DNA from 2 places in the Paenibacillus sp. 10L310 genome. Region 2 is predicted to be linked to the other one. Evidence: riboswitches for the same ligand, from Rfam matches in the RefSeq annotation. Region 2 holds a riboswitch; the other holds the start of a gene.
What was found. Region 2 has a riboswitch for thiamine pyrophosphate ahead of AC1DE7_RS15325 (ABC transporter ATP-binding protein). Riboswitches for the same ligand answer to the same signal wherever they lie in the genome.
Positions count from the first base shown of each region.

Region 1: it holds a riboswitch for thiamine pyrophosphate, as region 2 does, so the genes downstream of both, AC1DE7_RS29535 (ABC transporter substrate-binding protein) here and AC1DE7_RS15325 (ABC transporter ATP-binding protein) in region 2, are expected to answer to the same signal.

Region 1 covers NZ_JBFTKC010000027.1:36,686-42,279, reverse strand. Annotated here, with positions in the region: gene AC1DE7_RS29550 (ABC transporter ATP-binding protein) at 1-466, opposite strand, end outside; gene AC1DE7_RS29545 (ABC transporter permease) at 504-1,262, opposite strand; gene AC1DE7_RS29540 (thiamine-binding protein) at 1,262-1,552, opposite strand; gene AC1DE7_RS29535 (ABC transporter substrate-binding protein) at 1,777-2,817, opposite strand; TPP riboswitch at 3,124-3,236, opposite strand; gene AC1DE7_RS29530 (NAD-dependent epimerase/dehydratase family protein) at 3,381-3,998, opposite strand; gene AC1DE7_RS29525 (VOC family protein) at 4,153-4,539, opposite strand; gene AC1DE7_RS29520 (DUF2798 domain-containing protein) at 4,714-5,223, shown strand.
Region 2 covers NZ_JBFTKC010000005.1:368,312-373,905, forward strand. Annotated here, with positions in the region: gene AC1DE7_RS15310 (copper amine oxidase N-terminal domain-containing protein) at 1-905, shown strand, start outside; gene AC1DE7_RS15315 (pectate lyase) at 1,087-1,755, opposite strand; gene AC1DE7_RS15320 (radical SAM/SPASM domain-containing protein) at 2,103-2,978, opposite strand; TPP riboswitch at 3,196-3,298, shown strand; gene AC1DE7_RS15325 (ABC transporter ATP-binding protein) at 3,457-4,221, shown strand; gene AC1DE7_RS15330 (ABC transporter permease) at 4,211-5,041, shown strand; gene AC1DE7_RS15335 (ABC transporter substrate-binding protein) at 5,209-5,594, shown strand, end outside.

The DNA.
Region 1 (5,594 bases), on a different contig from region 2:
GTGCTTCGGCCCGAGGTGGAGCACTTGAAGCTACTTCACCAGCAAGCAGTACATTATCTTCAATGGTACGCCACGGGAAAAGGGCGGGCTGTTGCGGCATATAACTAATCTTGCCACGCTGTCCCGTTACATTCTGACCGTTCATAAGTACTTGGCCTTCCTGTGGCTTAAGCAGACCGCCGATGATATGGAACAGAGTGCTTTTGCCACAGCCAGAAGGTCCAACGATAGCAACAAACTCGCCTTGCTCCACAGTCAGGGACAGGCCGTTCAGAACCGGTAGCTTGTTGCGCCGTTCACGGAATGATGCATGAACATTAACAACGTCCAGTGCAGGTGGAACCGGAGCAGGAGTCGTGTTGGCAGGTCGATCAGGCGTAGCCGAGTTAAACTTTTCACCGTGCGTTGGCTCCATTACACTTGCTCCTCGTCCAGGCTGGACTTGTTCATCCTGTTGCCGATTCATATGGTCATCACTTCCTAATATACAGATTACTTCTTTACTACCGCTTTTGTGGCCGCCAGCGCACGAGCAACTTCTCCAGCAGGGCAATGAACAGGAAGAGCAGCAAGCTGAGCGCGACAATAATCATGATCGCCACGAATAGGCGGTCCGTACGATAAGCCGACTTTTGCAGCATCATATAATAACCAATACCCTTGTCTGCACCAATCCATTCGGCGATGATGGCGCCCATCACGCTATAGGTAGCGGCGATTTTGACACCGGAGAACACGGATGGCAGCGCATGGGGGAGCTCCAGCTTCCAGAAGATCTGATGACGTTTCGCACCAGCCATGCGCATATAGTTCATCATCGCCGCGTCAGTACGGGTCAAGCCATCCATGGCCGCCACTGCAACGGGGAAGAAGCAGACCAGAATGATCGTAATCAGCTTGGGCAGTAGCCCGAATCCGAACCAGATTAACAGGAGCGGCGCGAGCGCGATGGTCGGAATATTTTGACTAAGAATAAGTAAAGGATACAGGGCTGACTTGAGAAAAGGGACTAAATGTAGCACCATCGCAATCAGTAATCCAACCGCTGTTCCAGCGGCGAATCCAATCAGCGTTAACTGAATGGTTGCGGAAGCGTGCATGCCAAGCCGTTCGGCCTGGGTTGCCGCTTCGCGGGCGATGTCGGACGGTGCAGGCAGCATCCATTTCTCAATATGGAAGAGGGAGACGGCTCCCTGCCATATCGCTATAAAGAGAATAACCGCCACAATGGGCGGCCATACACTTTTGAAATAGGCAGGCATTAGCGATACTTCTCCGTCAGGGTATCCATGCTGAAGCCAGTAGGGCTATGGGCGATTTTGATCTGGGAGATGATGCTTGGGCTGCCAGCCTCCACAAGTACCTCGTGCATTTTACGTACAACTTCCAGCAGTTCCTCCAGTTCACCTTCCATCGTTGTGTCGAGCGCATTCACCTGATACTTCAAGCCAGATTGCTGAATAACTTCAATGGCTCGATCAACGTAAGGATAAGAGTTCTCGCCATTTGGCGTTTTCGGGATAACCTGAATACTAAGTAGTGTGCTTGCCATGAGAGATCACGGCTCCTTTCGTGATATATAAAATGAACTAATGACTGTTACACTTGCCACTTCGATGACAGAATAACCTTCCAATCGCTGTTATCCCCAGATTTTTTTGATTCCCTTTCTCTAAAGGGAAAATCCGGTGATAAAGGCGACCGCTTCGCTTTTTCACGTTATTTCTGTCCTCTCCGTCCTCGTGTAAAATTTAAGTTCGTTTTATATGAGAAATTTTATTGGGGTAAGAACTCGTTCGTATATGCCTTGCTCACATCGATCTGTTCATCCAGCAGTTTTTTGCTAAACATCCAGTCGGTGTAGTTCTGCCACACTTCCTGCTTTTGCTCACCCCAGCGTGGGGCGTCATCTGTGTACTTTGGACTAAGCCATTTCTGGCTTGCCAGTACCAAGTCTTTATCCAGATCCGGTACGGCCTTGATCAGAATGTTGGCTGCGTCTTCGGGATGATCAATTGCGTATTGATATCCTTCTGAAGTGGCTTTCAGGAATGCTTTCACCAACTCAGGGTCGTTTTGGATCGTCTGCTCGTTTGTTACTAGTACAGGCGTGTAGTAATCCAATGCATCTGAATAATCCTTCACATATAACATGTCGATCGGTTCCCCGCGCAGTTCGGCTTCAATACCCGTCCAAGCGTAGAAAATCCATGCAAAATCAATGTCTCGTTTCACTGCGGTGAAAAAGTCGGCGTCACCCATGTTAATGTTTTTCACTTTGGATACATCGGCTCCGTCGCCTTCCATAATGGATTGCATCACGGCTTCTTCGACTGGGGAACCCCAACCGCCATAGGTTTTACCTTCAAAATCTTTCGGTGACTTGATATTCCGATCCGCCGGAGCAGCGAAACCAGATGTATTATGCTGAATAACTGCTGCGATGGAGACCAATGGAACACCCTGTGTGCGGGCTTGAGTTACACTCTCCTGATAACTTACGCCAAAAGGCACTTCATTGGAGGCAACCATTGTATCTGCGCCACCGGCACCTGGTTGTACAATCTCCACGTTCAAGCCTTCGGCTTTATAAAAACCTTGATCTACAGCTGCATACAGGCCTGTATGATTCGTATTTGGTGTCCAGTCGAGCACCACTTTAATATCTTTCAGGGCGGCAGTGTCACCTTCGTTGCTGCTTTCCGTATTTGTGTTGCCGTTCTGCCCAGCTGGGGCAGCTTCTTTGCCACCACATGCGGCTACAGTCACCATAAGCACGCACAAGAGCAACAATCCCATCGTTTTACGCCATTTCATCTGTGGTCTCTCCTTCGGTATGTCCGGCCGATTGGCACGGGGTACTCCTTGGCTTCATATCCAATCATCTTGCATAAATCGACAGATTTATACCAGTTGAGATCCGGATGACGTTATTTTTGAACAAGTAAAACGTCCATCGATGTCATTCAAGGAAGCCAGACTGCGCTTAGCGGCAGTTTTTCTTGCAATATCAGGAAGGTGATGCTTCCAAACTTATACTTTCTGATAGTAACAAAAAAAGCGCCCCGTATTCCGGGACGCGTGCAGGCGTTAGAGAGGTGGCGTTCAGCCATAGGGCTGTGCCATTTCGATATACTCCGATTCCTACGCTGGCATGATCCAGATCAGGTCTAAGGGTTAGTATCTTGGTGGGATACACTCTCAGCCGGCCAATTCCGACTCCCCTGGGAAACTATGAAGTTACGGGCATTACTAGGTGTAATTATAGGCCAGCGGGTGGAACGTGTCCAGTCATGAACTGGATAGGGACACGTATAAGTTATCAAACAGGCCGTTATACATATGTATAACAGCCTGTTTGGATGTGTTATTTTCAATAATTATCGTGGGGAATCATATAAGGCAATCTGACTGAGTGCAAAAGCATCGGATTTTGGGTCATAACCTACCTGTTTCTGAGTGTTTTCCAGATTTAATCGTTTAAACCGATTATTCGAGATCCCATGCAGTATGGTGAAGGGTTCCAGATCGGTAGTTGTAATTGCTTTGAACATCAAATCACACAAGTCAGCCGGACTAATATACGCGCTCATATCCCTTGCCTCCAGCACGGGTCCGTCCGGTTGAAAATCATCATATGCACCTATACGTATTGCTACACTTTGTAAACCTTCGGTATACGCAAAATAGGAAGCGAGCGATTCTCCAAAACATTTGCTAACCCCGTACAAATTCCGTGGACGTGTTGGCATGTCCGGATAGACTTGAGCATCAATGGGATACCCCTCAATCGTCTGTGCACTGCTTGCAAGAATGACTCTTCGTACACCTTGGTCTTTAGCTGCACGGAATACATTAAATGTACCTTTGATATTGATGTCCAACAACGATTCATAAAATCCGGCATTCGGGGAAGGATCTCCAGCCAGATGTACAACCACATCCATGCCTTCGCAAGCACGCTGACAGGCTTCGGGGTCTGTCACATCCAGTGTCATGATCTCATGGCTGGTCCCTTGATACGTATGCAGTCTGTCGATATTTAAATCCGTTAGTCGCAGGCGAAATGCTTCTGCAAGTGTTGGGACAAGTCACGTCCAATTTTTCCGGCTGCGCCAGTAATTAAAATGTTCATGAAATCAGCTCCAATTCTTAGCGCTGGAAGAACTCAATCCATTCCTTTTCAGGTCCATAGATGAAGAAATAGCGGTAACCGTTAGGCAGTGTGATAATCTCTCCGTCGATAAATTCGGCTTCGGTGGATTGAATGCGTTTGTACTCAGAATCAAGATCATCCACGTGGATCGCAAAATGGTGCACCGTACCTTCAGAAGGTAGCTTGTCGCTGTATCCTTGAATTAACTCAATCTCAGTCTCATTACTTCCATTGAAGCCAAGGAAGGCAAGCTGAATGACGCCGTTGGTATGGGTCACCCGGTCTTTCAATTCAAGACCAACGATCTCCGTGTAGAAACGCAGCGTGGTCTCCAGATCACGAACGGCAATGCCGACGTGGTCAATGCGCTTTTGAAAACTCACAATCAAAAACCTCCTTATGTAGTGAATGTTTCTACCATTTTAAGGGATATCATAGAGCTGTACTACATGGTTGTCAAATCCAATTTTAAAATGGAAAAATCATAATTGTTCACAAAATGTTCACTTATGTGAAGGGTTTCCTCATCTCTATAATTACGAAGGTAAACAGAGAGGATGAGAGAATTGCCAACCAGCAAGAAGGAACAAATTATTTTCGGATTAATGATGTGTATAGGAATGGTCTTGGTCATGATGTTCTTCAATCTATGGCACAGTGGGTTACTCGGCAAGATGTCCCCGCTTGAAATACTGCTTCAATTCATATTATGTTTTGTCATCGCGTTTCTGGTGGAGTCTTTCATTGTTGGCCCTGTGGCGAGAAAGATTGCATTCTCTTTGCCCTTTGACAAGTCCTACAAGATTCTGGGTGTGCTCGTCATGTCATTTTTCATGGTGATTGGCATGGTTCTGATCATGTCCATGTATGGAATGATCTCGGCATATCTCGCTGATCAATTAAGTGGGTCATCCGTACTCCGTACGTATCTCCATACCATTGCTCGTAACTTCAGCCTTGCGCTTCCATATCAGTTGATCGTTCTGGGACCACTCGTCCGATATGTATTCGGTAAGTTCATCAAGGATAACGGGCCCGTAATGCCTGTCGTTAATAAAAGTGTGTGATTTGGTTGACCATAAGTATTTCCTGGGCAATCTTGTGCAAATGAATAGATATTATTCTCACCTTTAATGAAAGGTGATGAGAGAGGCAAAACAGCGCTAACGAATCGAGGACACCTTATTAGGCAAGTTCCTAAGGGAATGAAAACCTAACGAATCTCAGCGGTGTTATTATGCAAAAAAACCTCCAACGAGACATTTAATTGAAGCTAATTATCTATAATAACGTCTCTAGGATTCGTTAGATTTCAAACATGCGGAAATGGAGGGGGATAGCGTGTGCTAGGTTCGTTAGAACAGAGTAACGCTACAAAAAAATGTCCACCGTCAGGTCATGGCGGTGGACATTTCAATTTCTTTAATAGGTATTTCTA
Region 2 (5,594 bases):
TTGCCGCTTCGATACTCACCGCAGGCACGGCACCTGCCTTACTCTCATCCACTGTGGCGGAAGCCGCAACAACTAAACCTAAACCGACAGCTTATATTAACAATGTTCAAGCCCAATATGATGTTGTCATACGGCAGGGTATTACGTACGTGGCATTGACGGAGCTTCAATTCCTCGGCAACTATACGTTTGGTTACAATAACAAAACAAAAGAGATCAGCATTAGCACAGGCAGCGATAAGTATGTCCTTACACCTAACAGCAAAACAATGAAGAAAAACGGTCAGAATGCGACATTATCCTCAGCGCCGATTCTGGTGAATGGTAAAGCGATGCTTCCGCTCCGTGCCATCGGTGAAGCTTTTGGTGCCAAGGTGCAGTGGAACCAGAAGGCCAAGGAAGCCTACATTTACACTACCGATGCTACGATTGTAAAAGAATATAACAGTTCCGATCTGACTGTGGCGCGTGAAGCCGCACTGCATCTGCCACGCTTCTCTGAACTGGGACAAGCACGTCTGGACATTCGCAACCCTTTGGGTCCAGTGGATTCATCCATTGAATACATTTTTGAACAAGACAAAAAAGATCGTTTCTTCGTTGTTGAGGATAACGATCTGATCAGTTATTATATCCTTAAAAATGGAAGTGCACTGCTACAATGGCAGGCTAACATCAGCAAAAATGCCGGAACCATCGGTGACCTGTTCTTTATTAAAAACAAAGCCGTTGCTGAAGCAGGGACTCGTCCTTCCGTAGCAGGTCAAACACTCGTATCATTTAAGTACTCTCGCATGCTTGAAGAAACCTCTTACGAAATCATGAACAAATTGGACTCTATTGATACCGGTTCTGTTGTCCCCGAGAAAGGCAAAGTCATCGTTGAAGTTCCGGGAGAGCAATAATTTGAGCATCCTCTATAAAACATTGCTCAGCAGAACTATACTATGACATCTGCATTACAAAGAGCGTCCCACAAAGTCATTGTAACAATGACCTTGGAACGCTCTTTTTGGCGTTATATTTTAACTTCAAATTACAAGCAGAGCTTAAACTTTTACCAACTCCAGCGATTCAATCTTCTGTCTAATATTGCGTGTTCCCAGACTGGCTCGTTTTCCCTGAAGCAAACCCCTTGAACAACGTTGGTACTTTGGAATAACGGGTATTCGTAATTTTCCCTTGTGATGTGCTGCTGTCTGTACGCATAATCGAATCTTTTACATTGGAAATGTTGGAGTTATCCAGCGTCATGTTAACTGCAAAGGAAGTTCCACCATTTTGGCGAACCAGTTTGCCAATATCATCTGCACGGAAATTTTTGATGTTAATTGTTCCAGCTGCATTCATCTGGAACACTTTATCATAAGCCTTATACGCTGCCCCACCGGTAATGTTAACCGTTCCGGCAGACTTCAATGTCAGTGCATCCTCGCCCACGTCCTGCCAGACCACATTCGATATATTACAGTTGCCATAACAGTGAACACCATCAGCAGCTGGTGATCCAATGTTTACGTTTTTGAGCGTGGCCCCTGCCTCCAGACGGAAGACTGGCTTCTGATTTTCTGCTTGAGATCCGTCGCCAAGTGTGGAAGGATTAGCTACAAATGTTTTGCCTTGACCATCATAGGTCGTGCCCTTTGGAACAATAATAGTTGAATTTACAACCGTAGGCGCAGCCGCAGCCGGAACTGCACCAAATATAGAAGCAACCAAACCAGCGGACAGTAACAACGTCAACATTTTTTTCATAACTTTATTCCTCCCTTATTCTCTCGTTTTTTGGTAATGTACAGCCTGGGCTTGTACTGGAAGTTTGCCAGAGGTGCACCTCTGTCCGACCAACAACCTAATCCTACCAAATAAGGAAGGTAACTAGAATAATCATTAGATCAGATATATCATGACATCGTACAATCCCTGTCATATCGGCATTTTTTGCATGCTAGGTCTCTCAAGCAATATGCTCATATCAACCTCTGGTATGCTCATTTGTAACGTTTGTACCCCTCACTTAATCCCCAATAACAAAAAAAGACCACTACATTTGTCTCCAAATGTGTGATCTTGAATGGCTTCCTGGTTGCTCATATAAGATATCAGGCTCCGAATCTCTGACGATAACCGCACTTTCGACACAACTCTTCCACAGCTTCACGTTTGGAGAAGCCATATACCAGATTGTTTGCTCGCTCACCCTCAATAATCTCCGAGAATGACTTCTCATGCACATTACCCAGGTTAATCACACCCTCGCCATCGAGACAGCATGGAACCACCGTTCCATCTACAAGCACAGCTGCCTGACTGCGCAATGCATGGCAGAAGCCTTTGCCATCATCTTCAGGTGCATCCAGACTTGGCCACTGGAACTCATGGTCCTGATTCAGGTATACATTCGGGGCAATTTTGACCCCACTGCCTGGGACTACTTTTTCCTCAATGCGGAAGTCGAGATTGAATTCACGTTCCAATACTTCAAGGGTCTCCCGATTTCGATTCATCTGAGCATTTGTGAAGTTATCCTGCGTCAGATTCCAAAGTCGGAATGAGATGATGACATTGTGCTTAACGGCCTCGTGTACAAAGGACAAAATATGACGCAGGTATCCGTCACGATCTGTTGAACCTTCATGCCCATCGAAGCTGTGCAGGGAGAAATTCATCTGCCGCAGCGCCGGTTTGCCAAGCAATTTATGCTGAGTCTTGGGCAGCAGTGTACCATTCGTTGTAATGTTCACCTTGAGTCCCTTCTCATGTGCGGAATCGAGCAACAGATCTATTTTGGGATGCAACAAGGGTTCACCTTTGACATGTAGATAAATATGATTGGTGTGTGGTTTAACTTGATCCAGTATATTGTTGAAGACTTCAGGGTCAATGAATCCTTTGGCACGCTGTGTCTGCGGACAGAAGCTGCATGCCAGATTGCAGATACTCGTGATCTCAATATATACTTTTTTGAACGTTTTCAACTCGGGTCCCCATTCTGCTTCGGAGGGAGAACAATCCCGCCTGCATTTGTGATCCGGCCAATATGCGCCACCACTATTATATCGGGTTAGGGAGCCCAGGTAAATTGTTCAGTTGTTCGGGTCTGACTCCAAGTTCATCTCAAGAATTCTATCACGCTGCCTCTTTACAGTTCATGTTCGAGTGATATATGCTGAACACACAACTGCATATCTTGAACTTTTGCACTAGGGGAGCCTTGCGGCTGAGACGAATATGACTATTCGGACCCTTTGAACCTGATCTGGATCATACCAGCGGAGGGAAGTGGAGCGGCCTTTTAGTAAGCGGAATTTTTTCATGTATGTGAAGATAAATTGCGGATTTAACTTACAGACCCACTCATTTCTCCGGAAATGGGTGGGTCTTTTTTGTTCCTTTTGCAGAGTATAGGATGCCGTTGTTATTGCAGTAGTCTGACATCAAGGGGGTGAGGATCAGATGGATAACCATGTAACCATTCACAACGTAAGCTTTGCTTTTCCCGAAAAAAAGGATTCCCCTGTGCTCTCCAATGTGTCGCTTCAGGTTCAACAAGGAGAATTTGTCTCGCTCATCGGCTCCAGCGGATCAGGTAAAAGCACGCTCTTCAAGCTACTCGCAGGCTTGCATGAGCCAACCGTCGGCACCATCGATATTGCTGATGTACCGCACGGACAACGGCTCGGACGAGTCGCCTATATGCCGCAGAAAGATCTGCTGTTATCTTGGCGTACCGTCATGGAGAACTGCATGCTACCTGCCGAGCTGGCACCAGGCCGACAGGACAAGGACAAACTACGAGCCGATATCATCGCAGGATTGGCAAAGTTCGGCTTGTCCGGTTATGAGCAGGCCTATCCAGATGAGTTATCCGGCGGCATGCGGCAGCGGGTGGCATTGCTGCGTACCTTGCTTACAGGCGGGCAGCTCATGTTGCTGGATGAACCCTTCGGTGCACTCGACGCACTAACCAAACGAGAAATGCATCGCTGGTTGCTGGAGCTGTGGGAGGGCTTTGGCCAAACCGTGCTGTTCATTACACATGACATCGAAGAAGCCCTGCTGTTAAGTGACCGTATCATTCTGTTAACTCCAGGGGGGCAAGGTCAGCAGTTGCGGGAGATGACGGTTCCTTTACCACGCCCAAGGCATTCGGACATGATCTACGAACTGGCTCTCGTGCAGATGAGGCAACAACTGGAGGAACAATTACATGCAAAATGATAGAGCTGAGGTTAGCGTTTGGACGTGGTGTTTAAAGTGGCTCTCGAGGTCGTTTTCCCAATATGGTCTGTTCATTATGCTCATGTTCTTATTACTGGCGATCTGGGAAGTGATTGTGCGTATGGGATGGGTGCCCTCCTTCATCATTCCTGCACCCACGGCCATCGCAAGCTCACTGGTTGAACATCGCCGTCTGCTGTTGACCATCCATCTGCCTGCTACCTTTATGGAGGTTGTTGTTGGTTTTGTCTTGTCCATAGTGACTGGAATTACGCTGGCAACAGGCATGCATATGAACCGATCGATTGAAAAGGCATTGTATCCCTTCATCGTGATCAGTCAGACCATACCGTTGATTGCCTTGTCCCCCGTATTTATCCTGTGGTTTGGTTACACGTTGTGGAGCAAAGTCGCCGTGGTGTTCTTAATCGCATTCTTTCCCATTGTGGTCAGTACCTACGATGGACTCCGCCAAGGCGATCCAGAGCAGCGTGAACTGCTGCTCACCATGGGCGCCAGCAAGTGGGATATTTTTTGCAAACTCCAGGTTCCGCTGGCACTTCCCTCTTTTTTCTCCGGGCTAAAGATGTCTGTGGTGTACTGCGTGGTTGGGGCAACGATTGGCGAATGGCTCGGTGGCAGCAAAGGTCTCGGATACTTCAGCCGCCGCATGTCCAGCAACATGAACACGGATGCGATGTTTGCCGCTATTGTGCTGTTATCCCTGCTTGGGATCGTTTTGTTTGTACTGATTGCCTGGCTGGAGAAACGGTTTAGCATACGGCGTCATCGTCATGGAGGCAACAGAAAAGTTGGATAATACTTAGATAGAAATTTGATGTAAATACAAGAGTTACATTCTTCAAAACAAAACATATCTTATGCACAATTTCAGCAACATCTTCAATCAGTTCATTGTCACATTATCGTTAACATGCTGTTGCCCATTTTCTACAAATCAAAACGATGAAATGAGGAACTTCATTTATGAATAACAAAGGTATATACTCCCTGCTTCCCATCATACTCATTAGCCTTTTGCTGATCGTTAGCGGATGTAGCACCACAGACAATAGCCAAAATACGCCAACAACAGATTCGGCAACCAATACACAGCAAACAGATCCGTCTGCAACCGAACCAGCATCAGACACCAAAGATAAACTGTCTATCATGCTCGACTGGTACCCGAATGCAGTACACTCCTTCATCTATGTGGCTCAGGAAAAAGGATACTTTGCAGACCAAGATCTGGATGTCGATATTCAGATGCCTGCGGATACCAATGATTCGCTCAAACTTGTTGCTGCCGGAAAAATTGATCTGGCCCTAAGTTACCAGCCCCAAATCTTGCTCGCGCGTGGCGAGAACAT